Regions from separate parts of the Nocardioides imazamoxiresistens genome, predicted to be linked through region 3. Evidence: riboswitches for the same ligand, from Rfam matches in the RefSeq annotation. Region 3 holds a riboswitch; each other region holds the start of a gene.
What was found. Region 3 has a riboswitch for cobalamin ahead of RDV89_RS14345 (magnesium chelatase subunit D family protein). Riboswitches for the same ligand answer to the same signal wherever they lie in the genome.

Region 1: another riboswitch for cobalamin. It lies ahead of RDV89_RS17830 (ABC transporter substrate-binding protein); the one in region 3 lies ahead of RDV89_RS14345 (magnesium chelatase subunit D family protein).
Region 2: another riboswitch for cobalamin. It lies ahead of RDV89_RS17975 (ABC transporter substrate-binding protein); the one in region 3 lies ahead of RDV89_RS14345 (magnesium chelatase subunit D family protein).

What each region holds. Positions count from the first base shown of each region.
Region 1 is NZ_JAVYII010000009.1:59,200-68,798, reverse strand. It holds gene RDV89_RS17840 (ribonucleotide-diphosphate reductase subunit beta) at 1-217, opposite strand, end outside; gene RDV89_RS17835 (ribonucleoside-diphosphate reductase subunit alpha) at 241-2,811, opposite strand; cobalamin riboswitch at 2,967-3,173, opposite strand; cobalamin riboswitch at 3,285-3,456, shown strand; gene RDV89_RS17830 (ABC transporter substrate-binding protein) at 3,514-4,581, shown strand; gene RDV89_RS17825 (class I SAM-dependent methyltransferase) at 4,578-5,372, shown strand; gene RDV89_RS17820 (FecCD family ABC transporter permease) at 5,387-6,454, shown strand; gene RDV89_RS17815 (ABC transporter ATP-binding protein) at 6,451-7,218, shown strand; RNA gene rnpB (RNase P RNA component class A) at 7,298-7,710, opposite strand; gene RDV89_RS17805 (tetratricopeptide repeat protein) at 7,787-8,254, shown strand; gene RDV89_RS17800 (phosphoribosylanthranilate isomerase) at 8,278-8,895, shown strand; gene RDV89_RS17795 (transglutaminase family protein) at 8,879-9,599, opposite strand, start outside.
Region 2 is NZ_JAVYII010000009.1:89,862-99,460, reverse strand. It holds gene RDV89_RS17985 (ABC transporter permease subunit) at 1-200, opposite strand, end outside; gene RDV89_RS17980 (ABC transporter ATP-binding protein) at 197-1,666, opposite strand; gene RDV89_RS17975 (ABC transporter substrate-binding protein) at 1,744-3,261, opposite strand; cobalamin riboswitch at 3,420-3,616, opposite strand; gene aztA (zinc ABC transporter ATP-binding protein AztA) at 3,626-4,297, opposite strand; gene aztB (zinc ABC transporter permease AztB) at 4,355-5,287, shown strand; gene RDV89_RS17960 (ABC transporter) at 5,345-6,574, shown strand; gene aztC (zinc ABC transporter substrate-binding protein AztC) at 6,576-7,517, shown strand; gene aztD (zinc metallochaperone AztD) at 7,514-8,779, shown strand; gene RDV89_RS17945 (PPOX class F420-dependent oxidoreductase) at 8,919-9,350, shown strand; gene RDV89_RS17940 (helix-turn-helix transcriptional regulator) at 9,385-9,599, opposite strand, start outside.
Region 3 is NZ_JAVYII010000006.1:114,529-124,127, reverse strand. It holds gene RDV89_RS14355 (alpha/beta hydrolase) at 1-708, opposite strand, end outside; gene RDV89_RS14350 (FAD-dependent monooxygenase) at 786-2,006, opposite strand; cobalamin riboswitch at 2,129-2,293, shown strand; gene RDV89_RS14345 (magnesium chelatase subunit D family protein) at 2,319-4,442, shown strand; gene cobO (cob(I)yrinic acid a,c-diamide adenosyltransferase) at 4,442-5,056, shown strand; gene cobBC (bifunctional hydrogenobyrinic acid a,c-diamide synthase/histidinol phosphate aminotransferase CobBC) at 5,050-7,614, shown strand; gene RDV89_RS14330 (cobalamin biosynthesis protein) at 7,611-8,564, shown strand; gene RDV89_RS14325 (GntP family permease) at 8,593-9,599, opposite strand, start outside.

The DNA.
Region 1 (9,599 bases), on a different contig from region 3:
TGTTGACCAGCAGCTCGCTGGGGTTGAAGTAGCTCATCAGGAAGGTGAGCGCCCGTCGCTCGTCGTCGCTCATCCGCTCGAAGTCGGCGAGGTCCTCGCCGAGCTGCACCTCGTTGGGGAACCAGGTGTTCGCGACGGCCTGGTCGTACAGCTCCATGGCCCAGGGGTAGGTGACCGGCTTGAGCAGCAGACCTTCCTCGATGCCGGTGCCGAGGATGCCGCGGCGGCCCCGTGCGGCGCTCACTGGCACGACTCGCACTGCAGTCGCTCCTGCGGGTCGACCGGACAGGCCGCGTCGTCCACCACCTCGAGCTCCTGGACGTCGGCGGGCACGACCGGCGGCGCCGGCGCGGCGGGGACGGTCGAGGCGGTGACGGCTCCGAAGCCCCGGCGAGCGCCGGTGGTGGCGGGGGTGCGGGCCTCCGCCTTGTTGACCTTGACGGTGCTCTGCTCGGCGGTGTGGCGCGGCATCATGTGCAGGTAGTAGGTCGTCTTGACACCCATCCGCCAGGCCAGCGAGTACAGGTCGGCCATCGTCGCGACGCTGCGGTCAGCGAGGTAGATGTTGCGGCTGATCGCCTGGTCGATCCACTTCTGCGCCCGCGCGGCCACCTCGAGGTAGGCGCGACCGGGCAGCTGGAACGAGGTCTGGTAGATCTCGACCAGCTCGGCGGGCACGAGCCCCTCCCGCTCGGCCGCGACGGCGGAAAGGTCGCCCTGGTGGCGCAGGAGGTCCTCGCGCAGCGTCTCCCACAGACCGGCGGCGCGCAGGTCCTCGACCAGGTTGCGGTTGACCTCGAGGAACTTGCCGGAGCTCGTGGCGCGGCTGAAGATCTGGCTGAACTGCGGGTCGAGGCCCGGCGTGGTGCCGGCGACGAGGCCGATGGATGCGGTCGGTGCGATCGCCAGGAGCGTCGAGTTGCGGATCCCGCCGGCGACCTTGGCGCGCAGCGAGTCCCAGTCCAGGCGGCTGGTGCGGTCGACCTCGACCCGCACGCCCCGGTCGCGCTCGAGCAGGTCGAGGGAGTCGATCGGCACGAGGCCCTGGCTCCAGCGCGAACCCTCGAAGTGGGTGTACGCACCCCGCTCGCGCGCGAGGTCGGCCGAGGCGTCGATCGCGTGCCAGGACACGAACTCCATCAGCTGGTCGATGAGCTCGTACGCAGCGGGGGAGGCGTAGCTGTGCCCGAAGCGCTCCACGACGTCGGTGAAGCCCATGACGCCCAGGCCGAGAGCACGGTTGAGCTCGTTGGAGCGCTCCGACTCCGGCACCGAGCTGATCGTGATGTCGATGAGGTTGTCGAGCTGACGCACGGCCAGGCGCACCGACTCGGCCAGCCGCTCCCAGTCCACGCGCGCCGCCTGACGGCGACCGTCGACGTGCCGGGCCAGGTTGATCGAGGCCAGGTTGCACACGGACACGTTGTCCCGGTCCTGGGGCAGGCAGATCTCCGTGCAGAGGTTGGAGAGGTGGATCGTGCCGGTGTTCTGGTTGAGGGCACGGGTGTTGATGGTGTCCTTCCAGGTCAGCCACGGGTGCGAGGTCGACTGCAGCGAGGTCAGGATGGACTTGAACTGCTCGCGGGCACCGACCTTCCTGTGGCGCAGCTCGCCGGCCTCGGCCAGGGCGGCGTACTCGGCGTAACGCCGCGAGAACGCGCTGCCGGTGAGCTCGGAGAGGTCGGGCACGTCGGCGGGATCGAACAGGTACCACGGCAGGTCGGCGTCCACGCGCTTCATGAAGTCGTCGCTGATCCACACCGCGGTGTTGGCGGTCCGCGTGCGGCGGTACGGGTCCCCGGAGTTCTGCCGCAGGTCGAGGAACGCCGGGAAGTCGAGGTGCCAGTTCTCCATGTAGAAGCACAGCGCGCCGAACTTCTTGCCGCCGCGGCTGACCGCCCGCAGCGTCGAGTCGATCGTGTGCATGAAGGGGATCGGGCCGGTCGACGTGGTGTTGTTGGACCGGATGTGGGATCCCTCGGCGCGGAGCTTGGTGACCGACAGCCCGATCCCGCCGGTGCCCTTGGTGAGCCACATGACGTCGCGCACCGACTTGGCGATGTGCTCGATCTCGTCCTCCATCTGCATCACGAAGCAGTTGGAGAGCTGGCTGTAGGAGGTGCCCGCGTTCACCAGCGTCGAGCCGGCCGCGAGGTACTCGAGGCGCGACATCTTGTCGTAGAAGCGGATCGCCGCGGCGGTCGGATCGTCCTCGTTCAACGACAGGCCCATGGCCACCCGCATCCAGAAGAACTGGGGCATCTCCAGCGGACGTCCGTCGGGCGCCACGATCATGTAGCGGGTGCGCATCGTCTGCACCCCGACGTAGCGCAGCAGGTCGTCGCGATCCGGGTCGAGCGCCGCGCCGAGGCGTTCGAGGTCGAACAGCCGGCCGAGTCGTGCGTCGAGCAGGTCCAGCTCCACGCCGCGGACCACGAAGGCCACGAACGCCTCGCCGCCGAACGCGCGCACCTCGTCGCGGGTCACGCCCTCGCCGAAGATCGCCTTGTAGAGGCTCTTGACGAGCAGTCGCGAGGCGATCGTGTCGTAGGCCGGGTCGTCCTTCACGTTCTGCAGCGCGACCTGCACGACCGCCTCGTCCAGCTGCTCGCTGGTGATGCCGTCGAAGAGCGTGATCTCGAGCTCCGAGCGCAGCTGGGTCGCGCGGGCGACCTCGTGGTCGAGACCCGCTGCGGCCTCCTCGATGGAGCGCGCGATCTCGTACCCGTCGTAGGCGGCGCGGGTGCCGTCCCTCTTGACCACCGTGATCTCGGTGGACCTGCCGGTGCTCTCGTCGTGATGTGTTGCCATGTGGCGTCTCCCACCCTCGTGTACGGACGTCGGGGAGCGTCCGCGAGAGGGGAGGCACGGGAGGTCGGAACCGTCGGCAGGCAGGGCGGCCAGATGCCACCCGACCTGCCGGTCTCGATCCTCCGACCCTCCCTCGGGGTCGCGGACCCTCGCCCCTCGGGGGCGAGGCACTGGCAGGTCTTCGGACTCGTGGGCGTCGCGCTCGGCCTACTGTCCGTCGCTTCCCAGGCCCGTCGGGCCCAGTGCTGTGTGACGGAGGTCGTTCCCACTCACCGCTGCGGGGCAGTTCCGGTCTCCCACCGGATTCCCTCTTGCGACGACCCGCCTGGAGGACGGGTCGAACCAGCTGCAAGCGGCACCATATACGGTGAATGACGCCGATGTAAGTCCCACATCTTGTGGTTCACGCCAAGTGGGAGCGGGTCCTCCGTCGACGGCAACGGGAGCGACTGTCGCCGGTCGTCGCGAACCGCTAGCATGCTCGCGCCAGTCAAGCCCGAGAGGGCCAGGGAATCCGGTGTGAGTCCGGAGCTGACGCGCAGCGGTGTGGGTGACGGCGGGGCACGAGGCCACTGGAGTGATCCGGGAAGGCGTCCCGTTCGGTGGAACCCGAGTCCGAAGACCTGCTGGTTCCGTGGCCGTCCGTGTCGCGCGATCATCGTCGGGCCCCGCGATCCGGGTCTGCGGTCGAGAAGGTCGTTCATGACTCGTTCCCTGTCCCCACGCGCCCTCCTGGCGCCGTCACCGGCTCGCCGGCAGACGACCCAGTGCCTGCGCGTCCTCGCCGTCACGTTCCTCGTCGCCGGCGGCCTCGCCGGCTGCAGCTCGGACACCGGCGGCTCCGACGCCGGCGATGCGGAGCCGTACGAGGCCCCCGTCGTCGTCGTGAACTGCGACCGCGAGGTCCGTGTCGAGGCGCCCGTCGAGCGCGCGGTCGCCGTCAACCAACCCGCCGTCGAGCTGCTCCTGGCCCTCGGGCTCGGTGACCGCATCGCGTCGTACGCGATGAGCGACGACGACGTCCTCCCGGAGCTCGAGGAGGAGCGAGAGGGCGTCGAGGCCTTCGACACCGAGTTCCCGTCGTTCGAGACGGTCCTCGACGTCGAGCCCGATCTCGTCTACACCACGTTCGACTACACCTTCACCGACGAGGGTATCGCCGGTCGGGACCGCTTCGAGGAGCTCGGCGTGCCGACGTACCAGTCGCCGAGCGAGTGCAGTGGTCAGGAGGCCGAGCAGACCCGCGCGCTGACCCTCGAGGACCAGTGGGCCGAGATCGAGGAGGTCGCGACCCTCTTCGGCGTCCGGGAGCGGGGAGACGAGCTGGTCTCCGAGCTGAGCGCCCGTGCCGAGGAGGCGACCGTGGACCTGGGCGCGGAGAACGTGACCATGGCCTGGTGGTACGCCGCCACTCCAGCGCCCTACATGGCCGGCTGCTGCGGGGCGCCCGGCCTGATGACGCGGGCCGTGGGTGCGACGAACGCCTTCGAGGACGCCGAGCAGTACTGGCCCGAGATCGGTTGGGAGAGCGTCCTCGAGCGCGACCCCACCGTGCTGGTGCTGGCCGACCTGGGCCGTGGGGGTGACGGCGACAGCGCGGCGGAGAAGATCGAGTTCCTCGAGTCGGACCCCGTCGCGAGTCGGCTGACGGCGGTGCAGGAGCAGCGTTACATCGTTCTGGACGGCACCACCATGGACCCCTCAATCCGCAACGTGACGGGCATCGAGCAGCTGGCGCAGGGCCTGCGCGACCTGGGCCTGGTCGAGTGAACCCGGCCGAGCTGCACGACCGCTCGGACCTGCGCGGGCTCCTGCGGCGCTGGGACGATCAACAGGCCGCCTACATCGCCGCTCGGGAGCAGCGCTTCGCGGCGATGCTCGACGCCCTCGCCCTGCAGGTGGAGGCCTCGACCGGCTCCGGGTTCCGCGTGGTCGACCTCGCCTGCGGCCCGGGCTCGTTGACCGTCCGGGTGCTCGATCGTTTCCCGCGAGCACGCGTGGTGGGCATCGATCTCGACCCGGCGCTCCTGGCCGTGGCCCACGCCGGCACGGCGACGTACGGAGACCGGGTCGCTCTGCTCGACGCCGATGTCGCCGACGACGCATGGGTCGAGGCGGCCTCCGCTCGTCTCGGGGGTCGTCCGCACGCGGTCGTCTCGACCACTGCTCTGCACTGGCTCTCACCGGACGAGCTGGTGCGGGCCTACGGCACGGCGCACACGGCACTGCCGACCGGCGGTCTCCTGCTCGACGGGGACCACCTCCGCTACGACTCCCGCACGCCGCACCTCCGACGATGGGCGGCGTTGCACGACGAGCGCACCCAGGCGGCGGCCTTCGAAGAAGGCGCCGAGGCGTGGGACGCATGGTGGGCGGCGCTCGAGCAGCTTCCGGGCATGAAGGACCTGGTGGAGGAGCGACACCGGCGCTTCGCGGGCCGCGCTCCGTCGGCCTCGACGGCGGTCGACTTCCGGCTCGCGACGCTCGCCCAGGCGGGTTTCGAGGAGTCCGGCACGTTGTGGCAGCTGTTCGACGACTTCGTCGTCTACGGCGTCGCCTGAGCGCAGGGGTCGACGTGCCGCAGCCAGGAGCAGGGATCGGGTCGGGGCGCCGGCCCGGTCCCGGGCGCGCGGTCACCGCGCGCGAGCTCCTGTTCTGGTCGGCGGGCCCGGCGCTGCTGCTGGTCTCGGTGGCCGTGGCCATCACGATCGGGCCCGCCGATCTGGCCGTCGGCGAGGTGGTCGCCGTCGTTCGTGACCGGCTGGGCGGAGCCGACGCGGGACTGTCGCGGATCCGTGAGGGCATCGTGTGGGAGCTGCGACTGCCACGCAGCCTGCTCGCCGCCGCCTGCGGCGCCGGTCTCGGGGTGTCCGGGGTCGTGCTGCAGTCGCTGCTGCGCAACGCCCTCGCGGATCCCTACGTGCTGGGCATCTCGTCGGGAGCCTCCACGGGCGCCGTGCTCGTCGTCGTCCTCGGTCTCGGCGCCGGCTCGGTGGGGTTGTCCGGAGGCGCGTTCGTCGGTGCCGTCGTCGCGTTCGGTCTCGTGGCGATGCTCGGCTACGCCGCCGGGGGTTCGCCAGACCGCCTGATCCTGGCCGGTGTGGCAGGGACGCAGCTGTTTGCGGCCCTGACCTCCTTCGTCGTCCTCACCTCGGCTGATCCGGAGAAGACCAGGGGCGTGCTGTTCTGGTTGCTCGGCTCCCTCGGCGGCGCTCGATGGGACGACGTCGTCTTCGTCGGAGCTGTCGTGAGCCTCGCAACGGCACTGTGCTGGGCGGGGGCGCGCGTGATGGACGCCTTCACCTTCGGGGAGGAAGCGGCGGCTTCGCTGGGGGTGGCGGTCGTCCGCTCGCGGCTCGCTCTGCTCCTGCTGACGGCCGCCATGACCGCGGCCGTGGTCGCCGCGGCGGGAGCCATCGGGTTCGTGGGGCTCGTCCTGCCCCACGCAGCCCGCGCCGTCGTCGGCCCGGGCCATCGACGGCTGCTCCCGGCGACCGCGCTGGCGGGTGCGGTCCTGCTGGTGTGGGTGGACGCCCTCGCCCGCGTCGTGATCGCGCCGCAGGAGCTCCCCGTCGGTGTCGTCACGGCGCTCGTCGGCGTCCCTGCCTTCGCAGTGATCCTGTGGCGCAGGAGGCGTCGGTGAGCCTGAACGCCCACGGGGTCTCCTGGCACGCGGGTGCGGGTCCCGTGGTCGACGGCGTCACCCTCGACGTCGAACCGGGACAGACCCTGGGGCTGCTCGGACCGAACGGATCGGGCAAGTCCTCGCTCCTGCGTCTGCTGGCCGGCGTCCGGCGCACCAGCTCCGGCGTCGTGCGCCTCGACGAGCGACCGTTGTCGGCATGGCCGTCGCGCACCCTCGCCCGGCGTCTGGCCACCATGGGCCAGCACGCCCAGACCGACGTGGACGTCACGGTCGCCGATGTCGTGGCGCTGGGCCGGGTACCGCATCAGGGTGCATGGCGCCCGACGAGCGCCGCCGACCGTGCGGCCGTCGACGCCGCCTGCGCGGCTGCCGGCATCGGGCACCTGCGCGGACGGACCTGGCGCACGCTGTCCGGCGGTGAGCAGCAACGGACCCAGCTGGCGCGAGCCCTCGCCCAGGAGCCGACGGAGCTCCTCCTCGACGAGCCCACGAACCACCTCGACATCAGCCACCAGCTCGAGCTGCTCGCCCTGGTCCGTGCTCTGCCGGTGACCACGGTCGTCGCACTGCACGACCTCAACCTGGCGGCCCAGTTCTGCGACAGCGTCGCCGTGCTCGTCGAAGGACGGCTCCGTGCGCACGGTCCGACGACGAGCGTGCTGACCGAGGCGCTGATCGCCGAGGTCTACGACGTGCGCTCCGTCGTGGGTCACGATCCGGCCACCGGTCGGCCGTGGGTGCGGTTCCTGCCGCCCGGCTGATGCCGGCCGCGGCCAGGCGGGCGTGGACGCAGCATCGCCCGTCGCCGATGGCATCGTGCGTGGGTCGGACCCCCGGGTGCGGACGGGCTGGCCTGTAGGCCGGGTTCTGTCCTCGGGCCCGTCGCCGGGCACCGATGTGCGGCCATCCATCTAGGGCCGCCGTTGCCGACGACCTCGTGCAGTCCACCCGCGTGCTCGGGCGGGCAGCCCTCGAACGCACGCGCGTCCGTGTCTCGCGACACGGACTTCTCGACCTTGCTCCAGGTGGGGTTTACCGAGCCGTTCCGGTCGCCCGGAACGCTGGTGGTCTCTTGCACCACCGTTTCACCCTTGCCGCCCGGCCGGAGCCGGGAGGCGGTCTGTTCTCTGTGGCACTGTCCCGCGGGTCACCCCGGGTGGGCGTTACCCACCACCTCGCCCTGTGGAGCCCGGACCTTCCTCGACCCCTCCCCGGCACGCCGTGGAGGAGGCCGCGGCCGCCCGGCCAGCCCATCCGCAGGGGTCAGGATAGGGGAATGGGGGCCGGTCGGCGCACGTTGCACCCGACGGAGCGAGAGGAGCCCCCGTGATGGACGAGCAGGACCGCCGGATCGACCTCGGGACGGAGCTGGAGCTGCAGGCTCCCGCCCTGGTCTTCCCGAGCCAGGCGCAGGACCCGTCGGGTGCGCACCGGGCGGCCTACGACCTGCTGGCCCGCCGCGCGCCGAGGGAGGCGCTGGAGCTGGTCGAGCCCGCGCTGGAGCTGGACCCGGGCAACTACGGCCTGCGCAGCCTGCGGGCGTGGGCCTACCTCCTGCGCGCCCAGCTGCAGCGCGCCGAGGCGCAGCTGCGCGAGCTCGTCGAGGAGAACCCCAGCGACGACTGGGCGCGCCACGCGCTGGCGCGCAGCCTCGAGCGGCAGTCGAAGTTCGCCGACGCGCTGCCGCACGCCCGGCTGGCCGCCGCGATGACGGCCGACCCCGAGCACGAGTCGACGGTGCTGCGCGTCGAGCGGCGCCTGGCGGAGTCCACGGGCCACCTGGGCGACCTCGTCTGAGGCCCGCGGGCTAGCGTCCTCGCGTGCACGTCAAGATCTGCGGCCTCGACACCCCCGAGCACGCCCGCGTCGCCGTGGACGCCGGCGCCGACGCGGTCGGCGTCGTCGTCTGCGAGCGCAGCCCCCGCCACCGCACCGTCGCGGAGGCGGCGGCGGTCCTCGCGGTCGTGCCCGACGGGGTGGACGGGGTGCTGGTGGTCGCGGACCTGCCGGTGCTCGAGGCCGTGGACGTGGCGCGCACGATCGGCGCCGACGTGCTGCAGCTGCACGGGGCGTACACCCGCGAGGACCTCGCCGTCGCCGTGGCCGCCCACCCCCGCGTGTGGCGCGCGGCCACCCCGGCCGACGCGACCGCGGACCCGAGCGCGACGACCGTGGGGGCCTGGGGCGAGGAGGTGCTGCTGCTCGACGCGCCGGTGCCCGGGTCGGGTCGGCGGTGGGACCTCGCCGCCCTGGAGGGCCGGCGTCCCGAGGGTCGCTGGCTGCTGGCCGGCGGCCTCGGGCCCGACGACGTGGCCGACGCCGTGCGGGTCGCGCGCCCCTGGGGCGTCGACGTCTCCAGCGGCGTCGAGTCGGTCCGCGGCGTGAAGGACCCCGAGCGGATCCGGGCGTTCGTCGCGAACGTCAGGCGAGCCGGGTGACCTCGACCTCGACGAACATCCGCGAGGTGCGCGCGCCGGCGAAGATGCCGCTGAGCGGGCGTACGTCGGCGTAGTCGCGCCCCGCGGCGATCACCACGTGCCGGTCCCCGATGGGCTCGTCGTTGGTGAGGTCGAAGGCGTGCCAGCCCTCGTCCCACCACTCGACCCACGCGTGGGACTCCCCGGCCACGGTCGCGCCGACCTCGGGGTCGGGCGAGGGGTGCAGGTAGCCGGAGACGTAGCGCGCCGGGATCCCCAGCGTCCGCAGCCCGCCGATGGTCAGGTGGGCCATGTCCTGGCACACCCCGCTGCGCTGCTCCCACGCGAGGGCGGCGCTGCTGGTCACCTCGGTCGACCCGGGGCGGTAGGCCACGTCGGCGTGGACGAGGGCGCACACCCCGCGGGCGGCCTCGCCGGGCGTCGCGGCGTCGGCGCCGACCTCGCGCACCCGCGCGGCGAAGTCCTCCGGCGGCGCGACGAGCTCGGGCAGCACGAGGTACTCCGTGTGCACGTCGGCCACCTCGGGCGCCGCCAGGTCGGCCCAGGCCAGCGACGGCGCGGGCAGGGGCGCACGGTGCGTGTGCACCGTCGCGTGCGCCTGCACCGTGAGCGCGTCGTGCGGGTCGAGGACCTCGAAGGACGTCACCTGGGTGCCGAAGTAGTCGCGGTACGTGTGCGTCCACGGGGTCGGCGAGACGTCGAGG
Region 2 (9,599 bases), on a different contig from region 3:
CGCAGCGCACCGGTGACCGGGTCGGGTGCGAGGTCCAGCTGCTCCTGCAGCGCGGCCACGGCCTCGGGGTCGCGGCCGCGGGCCCGGAAGCGCACCCGCAGCACCGTCTCGGCGGGGTCCTCGCCACGGAGCCAGGGGAGCGCGGCCACCACCAGCACGAGGCCGAGCACGGTCGCCGCCACCCGGGCCAGGGCGCTCACGGCGCGACCCCGGCGACCCCGGCGACCCGGGCCGACGCGGCCAGCATTGCGGCGAGATCGGGCGAGGGACCGGGGTCGGCCGCCCTGTCGGCCGCGGGGTCCAGCAGCACGGCGGCCGGCCCGTCGTCGACGACCACGCCGTTCGCGAGCACCACGACGCGTCGGGCCACGTGGCGCGCCGTGCGCAGGTCGTGGGTGGTCAGCACGAGCGTGGTGCCGCGGTCGTCGGCGTACGCCCGCAGCCCCGCGGCCAGCGCGGCGCGCAGCGGCACGTCGAGGGCGCTCAGCATCTCGTCGCCGAGGAGGACGCGGGGGTCGGCGGCCAGCGCCCGGGCGATCGCCACGCGCTGGCGCTGCCCGCCGGAGAGCGTGCCGGGGAGCCGGTCGGACCAGGCCGGGTCCAGGTGGGCGACATCGTTCAGCTCGGCGGTCGTGGGGGCGTCGGGCGCGAGCCGGCGGGCCTCGTCGAGGAGCTGCCCGACGGTGCGCCACGGCGTCAGCGAGCCGCCCGCGTCCTGGGGCACCGACTGCAGGAGGGGTGGGGAGACGCGGCGCCCGCGCGCGCGGGCCGCGAGGTCGCGGCCGCCGACCACGACCCGTCCCGCGACGGGCTGCTCGCGGCCCTCGGCCAGGCGCACGAGCGTCGACTTGCCCGCCCCGGAGGCGCCCAGCACGACCGTGTGCTCGCCGGGCCGCACCGCGACGGTGACGTCGCTGACGCCGGCGGGCGCGCGTCCCGGCCGGGGCCAGGTGCGGGTCACGCCGTCCCAGCGCAGCAGCCCGTCGACCCCGGCGCTCGCGGTCGCCGCGCCGACCCGGCCGACCCGGCCGGCCCGGCCGACCCGGCCGGCCCGGCCGACCCGGCCGGCCCGGCCGACCCGGTCCGGCGCGGCCGGAGAAGCGGGCGCGGGGACCACGAGACCGTCGTGCAGGTGCACGACGCGGTCGCACAGGCCGGCGGCCACGTCGGGGTCGTGCGTCACCAGCAGCAGCCCGGCCCCCCGGCGCTCGAGCGCGCGACGCACGGCGTCGACCACGGTCGCGGCCGTGACGGGGTCGAGGGCCGAGGTCGGCTCGTCGGCGACGAGGAGGTCCGGGCCGGCGAGCAGCGCCAGCGCCAGGGCCGCGCGCTGGCGCTGGCCGCCCGAGAGCAGGGTCGGGTGCCGGTCGGCCGTGGCGGCGTCCAGACCGAGCTCGTCGAGGACCTCGGCCACGGCGGCGCGGACGGCGGTGCGACCGCGGTGGGAGCGTCGTGCGGCCAGCGCGAGCTGGCGCCCGACCCGCACGTTGGGGTCGAGCGCGGTCGCGGACTCCTGGGCGAGCAGGCCCGAGCGCCCGGCCACCGTGACGGTGCCGCTGAGCCGCAGCCCGGCCGGCGCCGGGAGGCAGGCGAGCCGGGCGGTGAGGCTCTTGCCGGCCCCGGACGGACCCACCAGAGCGACCCGCTCGCCCGGAGCGACCTCCAGGTCGAGCGGGCCGAGCAGGCGGGTGCCGTCGGGGGTGGCGAGCCGGACGTCGCTCCAGCGCGCCAGCGCCTGCGTCCTCAGCGCTGCACGCTCGTGGTGTGCGTGACGACGGCGCGCTCGAACGGGTCGGCCGCGAGGTCGGTGACGCCCTCGAAGCCGAACTGGGTGGCGTCGTGCACGAGCGGCACCGCCCAGACGTCGGCGAGCACCTGCTGCTCGACCGCGACGGCGGCGGCCGCGCGCTCGTCGGGGTCGGCGAGGGTCTGGGCCGCCGCGAGCTCGGCGTCGAGGTCGGGGTCGCAGGAGCGGCTGAGGTTGTAGGTGCCCCCGCAGGAGAAGTCGGCCTGCAGGTAGCCGACCGGGTCGGCCGTGTCCTGGCCGTACGAGCGGCTCATGACGACGAGGTCGTAGGCGCCGTCGAGGTAGTCGGCCTCCATCTCGTCGTAGGGCCGGGCGACGACCTCGACCTCGAAGCCGGTGGCGCGCAGGGCGTCGGCGATCGCGGTGGCCATCTCGGGCAGCTCCGGTCGGTCGGTGAACGTGGCCAGCCGCAGCGGCCCGGCCTCCGCCACCGCGGCGGCGTCGGGGTACGCGGGCTCGTCCCGGTCCTGCGCCCACGCGGAGACCGCGGCGTTGAACAGCCCGCCGGCCGGCTCGGCACGCCCGGCGTAGATGGTGCCCGCGAGGTCGAGCTCGGCCACGGCCGCGCGCACCAGCTCGCGCTGGCCCGGGTCGGCGAGCACGGGGGAGGTCTGCGTGAGGTGCAGGCTGACGGTGCGTGGCAGCGGCACCGCCAGCAGCTGGTCGTCGTCGATCTGGTCGAGCTGCGCGGCGGGCAGCGCCTGCGCGAGGTCGACCTGCCCGGAGCGGAACGACTGCAGCCGTGCGCCCGCGTCGCCGACGAAGGTGACGTCGACACCGTCGAGCGCGGGCGTGCCCGCCCAGTAGTCCGGGTTCGCCTCGAGCGTCATGCTCGTGGACAGGTCGGTGTCGGTGATCTCGTACGGCCCGGTCCCGGTGCCCACCGGCGTCGGCCGGGCCGGGTCGGCGTACGCGTCGGGCGCGAGCACCACGAGCTCGGGCGAGGTCAGGCGCTGCACCAGGACCGGGTCGGGCTCCGCGGTCGCGACGAGCACGGCGCCGTCGCCGTCGGCCCGGGCGTCGATCGTGCCGCCCGCCAGCGCGCGGGGAGCGGGCTCGGCCGCGGCGGCCGCGTCGAGCGCGGCCACGACGGTCTCGACGGTCATCGGCGTGCCGTCGTGGAAGACGACGTCGTCGCGCAGCTCGAAGCGCCAGGTGGTCGGGTCGACCTGCTCCCAGCGGGTCGCCAGCGACGGCTCCGGCAGGCCGGCCGGGTCGAGCCGGACGAGGGTCTCGGTGGCGCCGGCGGCATAGGCGGTGGTGGCGTCGTCGGAGTACGGCGACAGCGCGGTGGTCGGTGTGAACGCGTACGCGAAGCGCAGCCGCGCCTCGTCGGATGCGTCGGTGGAGCCGGAGCCGCCGGGGGAGCAGGCGGTCAGGGCGGCCACGGCCACGAGCGCCAGGGCGCCGGCCGCGGTGGGGCGGGGGGAGCGGCGGGGGGTGCGGTGCGTCATCAGAGTCTCTTCCTCGGACAGCTGGTGAAGGCCGTCGCCACGAGGAGGAACGCGCACCCGGACCGCCACGGCGCACGCGCGCGTACCGCTGGTCCGACGTGTCGTGGAGCCCGCCCTCGAGGCATCCGACCACCCGCGAGCACGGCGCTGCGCGGGGTGCTGGCAGGTCTTCGGACTCGCGGGCGTACGCACCGGCTCGGGGGCCGGCGTGTCCCTACTGGCCGTCGCTTCCCAGGGCCTGTGGTCCCAGTGCTTCATGACGGCGGTCGTTCCCGCTCACCGCTGCGGGGCAGTCCCGGTCTCGCACCGGGTTCCCTCTTGCCTCGCCGCCGACCGGGTGCCGGGGCGAACCAGCGGCGCCACCCTAGCGCGTGGCCACCCGGCCGTCCTCGAGGTGCAGCACGCGGTCGGCCTCCGCGAGCACGACCGGGTCGTGCGACACGCAGACCACCGCGACCCCGCGCCCGGCCTCGTCGCGCACGGCGACCCGTATGGCGTCACCGCTGGCCCGGTCGAGCCCCGTCGTCGGTTCGTCCAGCAGCAGCAGGTCCGCGCCGCGCGCGAGGCCCTGGGCCAGCAGGGCCCGCTGCCGCTGACCGCCGGACAGGGAGGCGTACGGCTTGCGGGCGAGGTCCGCGACCCCCATCCGGCCCAGCGCCTCCTCCACGGCCGCGCGGGCCGTCGCGTCGAGGCGACGCCAGGGCCCGAGGCGGCCCCAGGCGCCGAGGGTCACGACGTCGCGCACCGTGATCGGCAGGCTGTCGGGCACGGCGGCCCGCTGGGGCACGAAGGCGGTCGCGGCGCCGGTGGAACGGGTGCCACCGGTCGGTACGCGGGTGCCCGCCAGCACCTCGAGGAGCGTCGACTTGCCCGCGCCGTTGGGCCCGGCGACCGCCAGCACCTCGCCCGCCCGGACGTCGACGTCGACGCCGCACAGGGCCGGGCGGAGGCCGAAGACGACGTGCACGTCGCGCAGTCGCGCGACGGTCGGCGCGACGTCGGGTGTGCGGGGGGAGGCGGCGGGGGCGTCGATCACCGGAGCACCGTAACTCAGTTTGATAATCATTCCCATTTCCGTCTAGCGTCCTCCGCCGTGACCTTCCTCCACGACGCGCTCCTCGAGCCGTTCTCGCTCGAGCTGCTCCAGCGCGCCCTGCTCGGCGGCAGCCTCGTCGCCGTCCTGTGCGGCGTCGTCGGCACCTGGGTGGTCGTGCGCGGCATGGCCTTCCTGGGGGAGGCGCTGGCGCACGGGATGCTCCCGGGCGTCGCGCTCGCCACCGTCCTCGGCTGGCCGGCGATGCTGGGCGGGGCGGTCAGCGCCGTCGCGATGAGCCTGGGCATCGGCGTCCTGCAGCGGCGCGGCCGGCTGTCCTACGACACCAGCATCGGCCTGCTGTTCGTCGCGATGCTCGCCCTCGGCGTCATCATCGTGTCGCACTCCGGCAGCTTCGCCACCGACGCGACCGCCATCCTCTTCGGCGACATCCTGGCGATCGCGCCGCTCGACCTCGTGCTCCTCGCCGGCGCCGCCGCCCTCGGGCTGCTCGTCGCCGCGCTGGCCCACCGCTCGCTCGTCGCGCTGGCCGTCGACCCGCGGATCGCGTCCGTGCTGGGCCTGGCGCCCCGCGTGGCCCAGGCGGCCCTGGTCGGCCTCGTCACGCTCGCCGTCGTCGCCTCCTACCAGGCCGTCGGCTCGCTGCTGGTCGTCGGTCTGCTGCTCGCGCCGGCCGTCGCGGCCCAGCACTGGACCGCGCGGATCCCCACGCGGATGGCCCTCGCCGCGGCGCTGGGCGTGCTGGCCGTCCTCGTCGGGCTGCTCGTCTCGTGGCACGCGGCGACCGCCGCCGGCGCGTCCGTGGCGGGCTCGGCCATCGCCATCGCGTGCGTCTCGTGGCTCCTGCGCTCGGCCCTCGACGGCATCCGCTCGTGGCGCCGACCCCACGAGCACCGGGGCGTGGTGCCGCCGAGCGCGACGACGCCCGAGCCGGTCGCCGCCACCGCCGAGCGGGCCGGCTCGCCGGCCTGAGCCGTCCTTCTCCCCGCCCCTCTTCCGCCCGCCCCCGACCGCACCGAAAGGACCTCCGTGCGCTCCCGCATCCCCAGCCTGGCCGTCGTCAGCGTCCTCGCCCTCACGCTGGCCGCCTGCTCCTCCGAGCCCGAGGAGGCGCAGGACGCCGCCGCCTCGGACGCCTCGGACACGGGCGGCGACGGCCACGGCGCCGTCGCCGGCGCCGCCGAGGTCTCCGAGCCGCAGCTCGGGCTGACCACCATCGCGCCGTCGGGCGCGGTCAGCCACCTCGACCTGCTCGACGAGAGCGTCACCGACCTCGGCGAGATCGGCGCGCCGACCGCGATGACCACCGACGGGCGCTACCTCTTCGCGCAGACCGACGCCGGTGTCGAGATCGTCGACAGCGGCCGGTGGACCTGGGACCACGTGGACCACTTCCACTACTACCGCGCCGACCCGCAGCTGCTGGGCGCCGTCGAGGGCGGCGGCACGGCCACGGTCGCGACCACGAACCTCTCCACGACCGGCGGCACCGGCCTGTTCTTCCCGGAATCCGGCGAGGCGGTGCTCCTCGACACCGAGCAGCTGTCGAAGGGCGAGATCGACGAGCGGTTCCGCCTCGACGTCGGCGCGCACGCCGGGCTGGTCGTGCCCGTCGGGTCCTTCGCGCTGGTCACGACCGGTGACGGCGAGGTGGATGCGTACACCTCCGACGGCGAGCCGACCGGCCTCACCGAGGCGTGCGTGGACCCGGCCGGCACGATCACCACCCGCGTCGGCGCGGTCCTCGGCTGCGCCGACGGCGCGCTCCTGGCCCACGTGCAGGACGAGGAGCTGGTCGTCGAGCGGGTCCCGTACCCCGACGGCACCACCGCGCCCGCGGCGAGCGACCTCGACAACCGCGAGGGCCGCCCCACCGTCGCGGCCCTGGCCGGGGAGGAGGGCATCTGGCTGCTCGACACCCGCGAGCGCTCGTGGACGCTGCTGCCCGCCCCCGAGCCGCTGGTGTCGGTGACGGCCGTCGACGACGCCGAGCAGCACCTGCTCGCGCTCACCGCGGACGGGCGCGTGCTCGTGATGGACGGCGAGGACGGTGCGGTGCTCGCCGAGACCGACCCGCTGGTCGCCACGTCGGTCGCCGGGGGCCGCGCGCCGGCGCTGCTGGCGGACCAGCAGCGGGCGTACCTGAGCGGGCCCGTCGAGCGGCGCCTGTTCGAGATCGACTTCGCCGACGGCGCCCGCGTCGCCCGCACCTTCGAGACCTTCGACGAGCCGGCGTTCACCGCCGAGACGGGACGCTGACGTGCGCCGCCCTGCCACTACCCGAGCCATCACCCGAGCCACCACCCTCGCTGCCGCGGCGCTCGTCGCCGCCGGCTCGCTGAGCGCCTGCGCGGTCGGCGGCTCCGACGACGGCCCCCTCGTCGTCGTCTCGACCAACATCCTGGGCGACGTCGTCGAGAACCTGGTCGGCGACGAGGTCGAGGTGATGACGCTGATGAAGCCGGACGCCGACCCGCACTCGTTCGAGATCTCGGCGCAGGAGGCGGCCCGGCTGCGCTCGGCCGACCTGGTGGTCTCGAACGGCCTCGGTCTGGAGGAGGGGCTGCAGCAGCACCTCGACGCCGCGGCCGACGAGGACGTGCCGACCTTCGTGGCGGGCGACGTGATCGAGGTCCTCGAGTACGCCGAGGGCGACGCGGCCGGCACCCCCGACTCCCACTTCTGGACCGACCCCGCCCGCGTCCTCGACGTCGTCGACGCGCTCGCCCCGGTGCTCGCGGACCTCGACGGCGTCGACGCCGGCGTGGTCGAGGAGCAGGCCGCCGACTACCGCGCCGAGGTGGAGCAGGTCGACGCCGAGATGACGGAGTCCTTCGCGTCCATCCCCGCCGAGCGTCGCGCCCTGGTCACCAACCACCACGTCTTCGGCTACCTCGCCGATCGCTTCGACTTCGAGGTCGTCGGCGCCGTGATCCCCGGCGGCACGACCCTGGCGGCGCCGTCCGCCTCCGACCTCGCCGACCTCGTCGGTGCCGTCGAGGAGACCGGCGTGCCCACCATCTTCGCCGAGTCGTCCTCGCCCGACCGGCTCGTCCAGGCGCTCGCCAGCGAGGCCGACGTCCACGTCGACGTCGTCGAGCTGTTCACCGAGTCGCTCACGGCACCCGACGGCGGTGCCCCCGACTACCTCACCATGATGCGCGTCAACACCGAGCGCATCACCGACGGCCTGTCCGCATGAGGGCCACCACCACCCACCAGAAGGAAGAGACCTTGCGCCACTCCCACCCCCTCCGCCTCAGCGTCACGGCGATCGCGCTCGGTGCGCTCACGACGCTGGCGGCCTGCTCCTCCGGCGAGGCCGACGAGAACGCCACGGACGTCGCCACGAGCGGCTCCACGAGCTCGCCGGCGTCGCCCGGCCCGCGCCTCGCCGTCGCCTACGAAGGCGGCATCCTCGTGCTCGACGGCGAGACCCTCGAGGTCGTCGGCGACTTCGACTCCGAGGAGTTCACCCGCCTCAACGCCGCCGGCGACGACCGCCACGTCATGGTCACCACCAGCGAGGGCTTCCAGGTCCTCGACACCGGCGCCGGCACCGAGGAGGGCGCCGCGCTGACCGACCTCGTCTTCGAGGCCGACACCGCCGGTCACGTCGTGCGCCACGGCGGCAAGACGGTGCTGTACGCCGACGGGACCAGCGACTCGACCATCTTCGAGACCGCCGACCTGACCGACGCGGTCGCCGCCGGCGAGCTGCCGGAGACCGAGACGGTCGAGGGCGTCGAGGCCCACCACGGCGTCTCCGTCGTGCTCGAGGACGGCACCTTCCTCACCACCGTCGGCAACGCCGACGGCCGCTCCGGCATCGAGGTCCGCGACGCCGCGGGCGAGGTCGTCGCCCAGAGCGACGAGTGCCCCGGCGTGCACGGCGAGGGCACCGCGCAGGGCGAGGCCGTCGTCTTCGGCTGCGAGGACGGCGCGCTCGTCTACCAGGACGGCGAGATCACCAAGCTCGACGCCCCGGACGAGCCCTACGGCCGCATGGGCAACGCCTACGTCAGCGAGACCAGCCCGCTCGTCGTCGGCGACTACAAGAACGACCCGGACGCCGAGGGCTACCTGCTGAACGCGGTGACGCTCATCGACACCGAGGCCGGGACCTACGAGGTCGTCGACCTGCCCGAGGGCGTGGGCTACACCTTCCGCGACGTCGTGCGCGGCCCCGGCGACCTCGCGTACCTCCTCGGCACCGACGGCGCCATCCACGTGATCGACCCCGCGACCGGCGAGCTGACCGACTCCTTCGAGGTCGTCGAGGCCTGGGAGGGCCCGGCCGAGTGGCAGGACCCGCACCCGGCCATCACCGTCGCCGGCGACGTCGCGTACGTGACCGAGCCCGCGAGCGACTCCGTGCACGCGGTCGACCTGACCACGGGCGAGGTGCTCGCCAGCACCGAGCTCGACGTGACGCCGAACGAGCTGGCGCCCGCCGCCGGCTGAGACCCGCCGGCACAGCCGCAGCGCCCGACCGCTCCTCCACCCGTCCGCGGGTGGGGGAGCGGTCGCGTCTTCCGCCGCCCAGCACACTGGCCGGAGGGACCGTGCGAAGGTCCCCGCCGCGACGAACCAGGAGGAACCGATGCCCGAGATGCCCTTCCCCGACGACCTGCGCGCGCTGCTGCACAAGCCGAACCCGGCGGTGGTCGCCACGCTGCGCAAGGACGGCGCCCCGGTGTCGGTGGCGACCTGGTACCTCCTCGAGGACGACGACCGGATCCTGCTGAGCATGGACAGCACGCGGGTCCGCCTGCAGCACCTGCGCCGCGACCCCCGGCTGTCGCTGACGGTCCTCGACGAGGCGTCGTGGTACGTCCACGTCTCCGTCGTCGGCCGCGCCGTCGAGCTGCGCGACGACGAGGGTCTCGAGGACATCAACCGGATCAGCCGGCACTACCGGGGCCAGGACTACCCCGACCAGGAGAGCCCGCGGGTCACCGCCGTGCTCGAGGTCGACCGCTGGCACGGCTGGAACAGCGGCAAGGGCGTCTCGGGGGAGCGCGTGGGCGACTGAGCGCCCGACCCCGCTCGACCCCGCGTGGACCGCGTCAGGCCCCGGCGCCCGCAGCGCCCACGACGCCGAGCAGGCGCAGCTTCTCGTGGGACTCGCTGCCCGGCTCGGCGGTGTAGACGAGCAGGTGGTGCGACTCGTCGGCGTCGAGGAGGACCTGGCAGGCCAGCTCGAGGCGGCCGACCACGGGGTGCTCGTAGCGCTTGAGCGGCCGGGGGCGGATCCCGACCTCGTGCTCCGCCCACCGTTCGC
Region 3 (9,599 bases):
GGAGTACGCCTCCGGCGCGGGCGCCACGTGGCGGAACCAGCTGGCCAGCAGCCCGAGCGGGACCCGCGTCGCCCCGCCGAGGGGGTCCGTGGCGCACAGCCGCGACAGCTCGGGTTCGCGGCTCATCCGGCCCAGGTCGGCGACCCAGCCGACGGGCACCCGCAGGTGGCCCAGCGGACTGCGGCCGGCGCACCCGGCGAGCAGCCACGGGGCGTACCGACCCATCGGGCCGAAGCGGGCGGCCGCGGCCCGGGCGTCGGGGTCGGCGGTGTCGAGCAGGCAGGTCGCGACGACGTGGTCGACGAGACCGGTGCGGGCGGCGACCTCGTAGGCCAGCATCCCGCCCATGCTCGCGCCCAGCAGGACCAGCGGACGCGGGTCGGTGCGCTTCTCCTCCCGCACCAGGTCGCAGAGCAGGTCGATCCAGTCGTCGTAGCGGACGGCGCCGGGGCGCGGCTCGACGGTGCGGCCGTAGAGGGGCAGGTCGGGGAAGACCACCTCGACGTCGTCGCGGGCCGCGAGCGCGGCGTACGGCCACAGCGCCCCGACGTGGCCTCCCGCCCCGTGGATCCCCAGCACCCGCGGCGCCCCCGGTCGCGGCGCCCGGGCGACGTGCACCCGCCGGCCGCGCCAGTCGAACCAGGTGGTCGTGGGCACGGGGCACCCGTCCAGCGGCAGCGGGAGGAAGTCGGCGTAGGTCCGGCTCACGGGCTCCACCGTCGCAGGGCGCGGCCGCCGGTGTCCCCGGAACCCGCCGGACGGGTCGGGTGGGATCGGAGGCGGGATCAGACCTCGAGCGTCGGCAGCTCCCGCTCGGCCTGCGGTCCGCGGGTGACGCGCTGGGCGAGCGCGCGCACGGGCGAGGAGGCCGCGACGCGCACTCCCCAGCGCAGCACCTGCACGCCCGCCCGCGTGCGGGGCGCGGCGAGGCGCGGCACGCCGGGTGGCAGGTCCTGCGCGTCCTCGACCAGCGGGCGCATCCACTCCTCGTAGCGCTCGAACGCCCTCGCCAGGGCGTCGCGGGTCGGCTCCTCGACGTCGGCCAGGTGGGCGGCGAGGACGTACGCACCGACCAGCGCGAGCGAGGCGCCCCCGCCGCCGAGCGGGGTCAGCGACCACGCGGCGTCGCCGAGCAGCACCGTGCTGCCGCGGTGCCAGGTCGGGCAGCGCACCTGGCGCAGCCAGTCGACGTAGAGGTCGTCGGCGGCGTCGAAGCCGTCGAGGATGCGCGGCACCTCCCAGCCGACGCCGGCGTAGCGCTCGCGGATGGCGGCGAGCCGACCGGCGTGGTCCAGGTCGGCGAGCACCGGGCCGTCGGCCAGGAAGTTCAGGTTGGCCCGGATCGTGCCGACGTCGTCGGGTCGTAGCGCGGCCTGCCGCGAGTCCGGCGCGTGCAGGATCCGCCACCAGTCGTCGTCGGCGTCGGTGCGCGGGATGGTGCCGTAGACCGCGTACATCCCCAGCGGGTCCTCCTGCGGCTCCTCGCCCAGCACCAGCGCGCGGGTGCGCGAGCCGACGCCCTCGGCGACGACCAGCACGTCGTAGGTCTCGCGGCTGCCGTCGTCGAGCACGACCTCGACACCCCGGTCGGCGTCCGCCACGTCGTGGACCTCGACGACCTGGGCGCCGAAGCGCCACCGCACGGTCTCCGGGCACGCGTCGGCCACGACCCGCGCGAGCGCACCCCGCAGGATCTCGAGCTCCGCGGTCGGACCGTCGGAGTCCTCGGAGCCGTCGACGTCGAACTCGGCGAGCACCGATCCGTCCTCGTCGACGAACCGGGTGCCGACCTCGCCGGTGTTGCGGTCGAGGACCGCCTGCTCGAGCCCCATCCGGCGCAGCACCTCGCGCCCGGTGGCGCGCACGTCGATGTTCTGCCCGCCCTCGCGCAGCTCGGGTGCCCGCTCCACGACGGTCACCTCGAACCCGGCGCGCGCCAGCCAGAAGGCGGCCGCGGGGCCGGCGATGCTGGCCCCGGTCACCAGGACCCGTCGTGTGCTGCCCATCGCGCCGCCTCCGTCCCCGCGGGCCGGGCGGCGCGCGTACGGCGAGTCTGGCGCGCGACCGGTGAGCGGTCCCGCCGTCCACCGGCCGCGGACCGGCTCCGGGCGACGCGCTCCCCGGGGCTAGGGTGGCGCCGTCGTGAGGTGCCCCGTGGGCACGTGCCGGAGAGACAACCGGGCGTGCGGGGAGAATCTGGGAAGCCGGTGCAAGTCCGGCACAGGGCCCGCTGCGGTGACCACTCGTGCGTACGGGTGGAAGTCCGAAGACCGGCCTCGCGACCGTCCATCCGATGGCAGAGCGAGCGGGAGCCCCACATGCCACAGCACTACCCCTTCACGGCCGTCGTCGGCTCCGACGACATGACCCTGGCCCTGCTGCTGACGACCGTCAGCCCCGAGATCGGCGGCGTCCTCGTGCGCGGCGAGAAGGGCACGGCGAAGTCGACCGCGGTGCGCGCCCTCGCCGCCGTCCTGCCGCCCATCGACGTGGTGGCCGGCGACCGGTTCTCCTCCGACCCCCGCGACGCGGGCCTCTCCCCCGACGGCCCGTTCGCCGCCGACGCGTCCGTCGAGACCCGACCCGTGCGCCTCGTGGAGCTGCCCGTCGGGGCCACCGAGGACCGGCTGCTGGGCTCCCTGCACCTGGAGAAGGCGCTGTCCTCGGGGGTGGCGGAGTACGAGCCCGGGCTGCTCGCCCGCGCCCACCGCGGCATCCTCTACGTCGACGAGGTCAACCTCCTCCACGACCACCTCGTCGACCTGCTGCTCGACGCCGCGGCGATGGGCCGCGCCACCGTCGAGCGCGACGGCGTCTCGGTCGTGCACGCCGCGCGCTTCGTGCTCGTCGGCACGATGAACCCCGAGGAGGGCGAGCTGCGACCGCAGCTGCTCGACCGCTTCGGCCTCACCGTCGAGGTCGCCGCTCCCCGCGAGCCCGCGCTGCGCACCGAGGTGGTGCGCCGCCGGCTGGCGTTCGACGCCGACCCCGAGGCCTTCGCGCAGGGGTACGCCTCCCCCGAGGCCGACCTGCGCGACCGGATCGCCGCGGCCCAGGCGCTCGTCGCCGACGTGCTGCTCGGCGACGGCGCGCTGCAGAAGATCGCCGAGATCTGCGCCGCGTTCGACGTCGACGGCCTGCGCGCCGACATCGTCACCGCCCGCACCGCCGTGGCCCACGCCGCCTGGCACGGGCGCCGGCACGTGCTGCGCGAGGACATCCGCGCCGCCGCGCTGCTCGCGCTGCCGCACCGCCGGCGCCGCAACCCGTTCGACGCCCCCGGCATCGACGAGGACCTGCTCGACCGCCTGCTCGGCGACGACGAGCCCGACCCCGAGCCGCCGCGGCCCGACGAGGGGCCCGACGACGGCGCCGATGGCGCGGACGGCACCGACGGCACCGACGGGCCCCAGCAGCCCGAGGCGGGCCCGGGCCAGGCGCCGCCGCAGGACGGCGGCGAGCGCGCCGACACGAGCCCCGACTCCCGCGCCGACGGTGCCCCGTCCGACGCCCCGACCGACGCCCCGACCGACGCCCCGACCGACGACTCGACCGACGACCCGTCCGACGACTCGACCGACGGCGGCGTCCCGGCCCCCGCCGGGGCGGGCACGACGGTCGGGGCGGGGGCGCCGTACCGGCCCCGGCTGCTGCGCGTCGCCGGCACCGGCGAGGGCGAGGCGGGCCGACGCTCGCGGGCGATCACCTCGACCGGTCGTCGGATCGGCACGACCCCGGGGCGCGGCGCCGGGATCGACCTGGTCGGCACGGTGCGCGCGGCGGTGCCGCGCCAGTTCGACCGCGGTCGCCGCGGCGGCGCCCTGGTGCTGCGCTCGGACGACCTGCGCAGCGCCGTGCGGGAGGGCAAGGAGTCGAACCTCGTGCTGTTCTGCGTCGACGCCTCGGGCTCGATGGCGGCCCGTCGCCGGATGCAGCAGGTCAAGACGGCGATCCTCAGCCTGCTGCTCGACGCCTACCAGCGCCGCGACAAGGTCGGGCTGGTCACGTTCCGCGGCCACGAGGCCGACGTCGCGCTGCCTCCGACCGGGTCGGTGGACGTCGCGGCCCGACGGCTCGAGGAGCTGCCGGCGGGCGGGCGTACCCCGCTGGCCGAGGGCCTGCTGGCCGCCGCCGACGTGATCCGCCGCGAGCGGCTGCGCGACCCGCGCCGCCGCCCCCTGCTGGTGCTGGTCACCGACGGTCGCGCGACGGCCGGGGACGACCCGGTGGAGCGCTCGCGCCGGGTGGCGGAGTGGCTGGCCGACCAGGGGGTCGAGACCGTGGTGGTGGACTGCGAGTCCGGTCCGTTCCGGCTGCGGCTGGCCGAGCGGCTGGCGACGTCGCTGCGGGCGGCGTACCTGCCCGTCGACGAGGTCAGCGCCGACGTGCTGACGGTGGCCGCGGGTCGCGGCGGCGCCACGGGTCGGCAGGGGGTGGCCTGATGCCGCAGGGCAAGCCGTTGGTCGTGCCCGACGACGGCCTGACCACCGCGCAGCGCCGCAACCTGCCGCTGCTGATGGTCAACACCGGCGACGGCAAGGGGAAGTCGACCGCCGCGTTCGGGCTCGCGGTCCGGGCGTGGAACCAGGGCTGGGACATCGGGGTCTTCCAGTTCGTGAAGTCCGCGAAGTGGCGCATCGGCGAGCAGACGGTGCTGGAGCGCCTCGGCGAGCTGCACCGCGAGACCGGCGAGGGCGGCCCGGTGGACTGGCAGAAGATGGGCGCCGGCTGGTCGTGGTCGCGCAAGGCCGGCGAGGCCGAGGACCACGCCCGCGACGCCGCCGAGGGCTGGGCGGAGGTCAAGCGCCGGATCGCGGAGGAGCGTCACGACCTCTACGTGCTCGACGAGTTCACCTACCCCATGGAGTGGGGCTGGGTCGACGTCGACGACGTCGTCGAGACGCTGTCGAACCGGCCGGGGCGCCAGTACGTCGTGGTGACCGGCCGCCGCGCCCACCCACGCCTGGTCGAGGCCGCCGACACCGTCACCGAGATGACGAAGGTCAAGCACCAGATGGACCGCGGCCAGAAGGGCCAGAGGGGCATCGAGTGGTGAGCGCCCTGCCCCGCGTCGTCGTCGCCGCCCCGGCCTCGGGCCACGGCAAGACCACGGTCGCGACCGGCCTCATGGCCGCGCTCGCCCGCCGCGGCCTCGAGGTCTCGGGCCACAAGGTCGGCCCCGACTACATCGACCCGGGCTACCACGCGCTCGCGACCGGCCGCCCGGGCCGCAACCTCGACCCGCACCTCGTGGGCGTCGAGCGGATCGTGCCGCTGCTGCTGCACGGCTCGCGCACCCCGCGCGCCGCGGACGTCGCGGTCGTCGAGGGCGTGATGGGTCTCTTCGACGGCCAGATCGGCGGCGACGGCTTCGCCTCCACGGCACACGTCGCGACCCTCACCGACACCCCCGTCGTGCTGGTCGTCGACATCTCGTCGGCCTCGCGCACCATCGGCGCCGTCGTCGCGGGGCTGGCCGGCTTCGACCCCGGCGTGCGGGTGGCGGGCGTGATCCTCAACAAGGCGGGCTCGCCGCGGCACGCCGAGGAGGTACGCCGCGCGGTCGCCGCCACCGGCATCCCCGTGCTGGGCGTCCTCGGCCGCGACGACCACATCGTCGCCCCGTCGCGCCACCTCGGGCTGGTGCCCGCCGCCGAGCGCGCCGACGCCGCCACCGCGCTGGACCGCCTCGCCGACCAGGTCGCCGAGCGCGTCGACCTGGACGCCGTGCTGGAGATCGCCCGCTCCGCCCCGCCGCTGGACGCGCCGGCGTGGGACCCGACCGCCGAGGTCCGGGGCCCGGGAGCCGGCGCCGCCGCTCGCCCGCGCGTGGCCGTCGCCGGCGGTCGGGCGTTCACCTTCACCTACGCCGAGACCACCGAGCTGCTCGCCGCTGCCGGCTGCGAGGTCGTCGTCGTCGACCCGACGCACGACCAGCGGCTGCCCGACGACGTCCAGGGCATCTACCTGGGCGGCGGGTTCCCCGAGGTGCACGCCGCGGCGCTGAGCCGCAACGCCGCCCTGCGCGAGGACCTGCGCGCCGCGGTCGCCGCCGGCGTGCCCACCGTCGCCGAGTGCGCCGGGCTGCTCTACCTGACCGAGACGCTGGACCACGCCCCGATGGTCGGCGCGGTGGCCGCGACCGCGGCGATGTCGCCGCGGCTGACGCTCGCCTACCGCAGCGCGACCTCGACGGAGCCGACCCTGCTGGGTCGCCCGGGGGAGACGGTGACCGGGCACGAGTTCCACCGCACGCGCGTGGAGCCCGCCGCCGGCGGCACCCCGGCGTGGGTGCTGGAGCCGACCGCCTCGCACCCCCGCACCGCCGACGGCTTCGCCGGCCCGACCCTGCACGCGTCCTACCTGCACGTGCACTGGGCCGGGCACCCGCACCTGGCCCAGCGGTTCGCGGACGCGGCGGCCGCGGCGACGGCGTACCGGCGTTCCCCCGGCTCCCCCGGCGCCCTCGGCACCTCGGGTCGCGGTACCTCCGGTAGTCGAGAATTACCGGAGGTACCGCGACCCGAGGTCGCGCCCGCCGACCCGCTGCGCCACCACGGCGACGTGGAGACCTCCGACGCGACGGGCCGGCCGCTGGTCGACCTGGCGGTGAACACCTACGACGGTCCACCGCCGCCGTGGCTGGCCGACGCGCTGCGGGCGTCGCTGGAGGACGCGGGGGCCTACCCGGACGCGGGTCGGGTACGCGCCGCACAGGCCGCGACCGCACGCCACCACTCCCGGGCCGACGACGAGGTCCTGGCCGTCGCCGGGCTCGCCGAGGCGTTCACCCTCGTCGCCCGGGCACGCGCCTGGCGCCACCCCGTCGTCGTCCACCCGCAGTTCACCGAGCCCGACGTCGCCCTGCGCGCGGCCGGGCACACGGTGCACCACGTGCTGACCCACGCCTCCGAGAACTTCGCGCTCGACCCGTCCCGGGTGCCCGAGGAGGCCGACCTCGTCGTGGTCGGCAACCCGACGAACCCGACGGGCCGGGTGCACCCGGCGGCGACCCTGCGGGCGCTGACCCGGCCGGGCCGGCTCGTGGTGGTCGACGAGGCGTTCATGGACTCCGTGCCCGACCGGCGCCACACGCTCGCCGACGCCCCGGTGCCCGGCCTGCTGGTGCTGCGCAGCCTGACCAAGCTGTGGGGCATCCCGGGGGTGCGGGCCGGCTACGTGCTCGGCGAGCCGGCCGTGCTGGCCGAGCTGCGCGCCGTGCAGACACCGTGGTCGGTCTCCGCGGCGGCCATCGCCGCGCTGCACGCCTGCGTCGGTCCGGACGCCGTCGCCGAGGCGGCCCGCCGCACCGGCGAGCTCGCCGCCTGGCGGCTCGTGCTGACCCGGGGCCTCGACGAGCTGGGCGTGCATCACGTGCCCGGCGGCGCGCCGTTCGTGCTCGCCCGTCCCGGCGCGGGCGTGCGCGACGCGTTGCGCGCCGACGGCCTGGCCGTGCGCCGCGCCGACACCTTCCCGGGCCTGGACGCCAGCTGGGTGCGGATCGCGGCCCGCCGCCCGGCCACCACGCGGCGGCTGCTGAGCGCGCTGGGCGTGCTGGACCTGCGTGTGCCGGACCTGGGCGTGCCGGACCTGGGCGCCGCGGCCCGCCCGTGAGCGCGCCGGTCGCCCTCGGGCTGCTGCTGGGCCACGCCGCCGACCTCGCCCTGGGCGATCCGCGCCGCGGCCACCCGGTGGCCGGGTTCGGCTCGCTGGCCGCGCGCCTCGAGCGGGGGTGGTACGCCGACGCCCGCGGTCGCGGCGCCGCCCACGCCGCCGTGCTGGTCGGGGGCGCCGCGCTGCTCGGCACGGTGACGCAGGGCCGGGAGCGCTCGGGCGTACGCACCACCGTCACGGTCGCCGTCGCCACCTGGACCGTGCTGGGCGGCCGGTCGCTGGACCGCGAGGCCGCCGCCGTGCAGGCCCTGCTCGAAGCTGGCGACCTGCCCGGCGCCCGGCAGCGGCTGACCCACCTGGTGGGCCGGCGCACCGAGGACCTCACCGCCGCCGAGGTGGCCCGCGCGACCATCGAGTCCGTCGCGGAGAACACCTCGGACGCGGTCGTGGCACCGCTCGTGTGGGGTGCGGTGGCGGGGGCGCCGGGGCTGCTGGCGCACCGCGCCGCCAACACCCTCGACGCCATGGTCGGCCACCGCTCGGCACGCTACGAGCGCTTCGGCTGGGCCTCCGCCCGCCTCGACGACGTGCTCAACCTGCCGGGCGCGCGGCTCGCGGGCCTGCTCGCCGCGGCCGCCGCTCCCACGGTCGGCGGCCGGCCGCGCAACGCCCTCGTGGCGTGGCGCCGCGACGCCGCTGCTCACCCCTCCCCCAACGCCGGTGTCGTCGAGGCGGCGTTCGCGGGCGCGCTGGGGGTACGCCTGGGCGGGCGCACCGTCTACGGCGCCCCCGGCACGCCGCCGGAGCAGCTGCGGGTCGAGCAGCGCCCCGTCCTGGGCCACGGTCGCGAGACCAGCCCGGCCGACGTGGCGCGGGCGCGGCGGGTGGCGACGTGCGTCGGCCTGGGCGCGGCGCTCACCGCGGCCGGCCTCGCGGCGCTGCGGCGCTGAGCGAGCCGGCCCCGGTGGCGTCAGTGCCTCACGGGACGAACGGGCTCAGCGTCAGCACGACGACGAAGCCGGTCAGCCCGACCAGCGACTTCATGATCGTCCAGGACTTCAGCGTGTCGGCCACGCTCATGCCGAAGTACCGGTTGGCCATCCAGAAGCCGGAGTCGTTGACGTGCGAGAAGCCGGCGCCGCCGCACGCGATGGCGATGCAGGTGAGCGCGACGGTCGCGGGGCTCGCGCCGAGTGACTCGGCCAGCGGGGCGCTGAAGGTCGCGCCGGTGATCATCGCGACCAGGCCGGAGCCCTGCGAGATCCGCATGACGGCGGCGACCACGAAGCCGAACACGACCAGCGGGATGCTGGCGTCCTGCATCGCGCTCGACAGGGTGTCGCCCAGCCCGGACGAGACGAGGACGCCACCGAAGACGCCACCGGCGCCGGTGACGAGGATGATGTTGCCGGCCGGGCCGAGCGCCGTGCCGGCGAGCGTGCCGAGGTCCGCGCGGGAGACGCCCCGACGGATGCCGAAGGCCCACATGCTGTAGACGACCGTGATCAGCAGCGCCATCACGGGGTGGCCGACGAAGGTGAGCGTCGGGTCGATCGGCGAGTCCGTCTCGATCAGGCGACCGGCCGTGCCCAGCAGGATGAGGGCCAGCGGCATCAGCAGGGCGAGGACGACGCTGGTGAACGAGGGCAGCTCGTCGACGTCGCGACCGGAGAGCACCCCGGTCGGACGGGTGGAGACGGCGCCCGACGCACCGCCGCCCGTGCCGGTGCCACCGGTGCCACCGGTGCCACCGGAGGCCCCGGACGACCCCGACGACCCCGTCGCCTCGGTGTCCCCGGGCCGCGGCCCGGCGATCGCGGCGGGCGGCTCGACGAAGATGCGCTTGCCGATGAACCGGCCGAACAGCGGGCCGGCGACGGCGACGGCGGGGATGCCGCACACGACGCCGAACAGCACGACCAGGCCGATGTCGGCGCCCATGATCTCGGAGGCGGCCAGCGGGCCGGGGGCGGGCGGCATGAAGG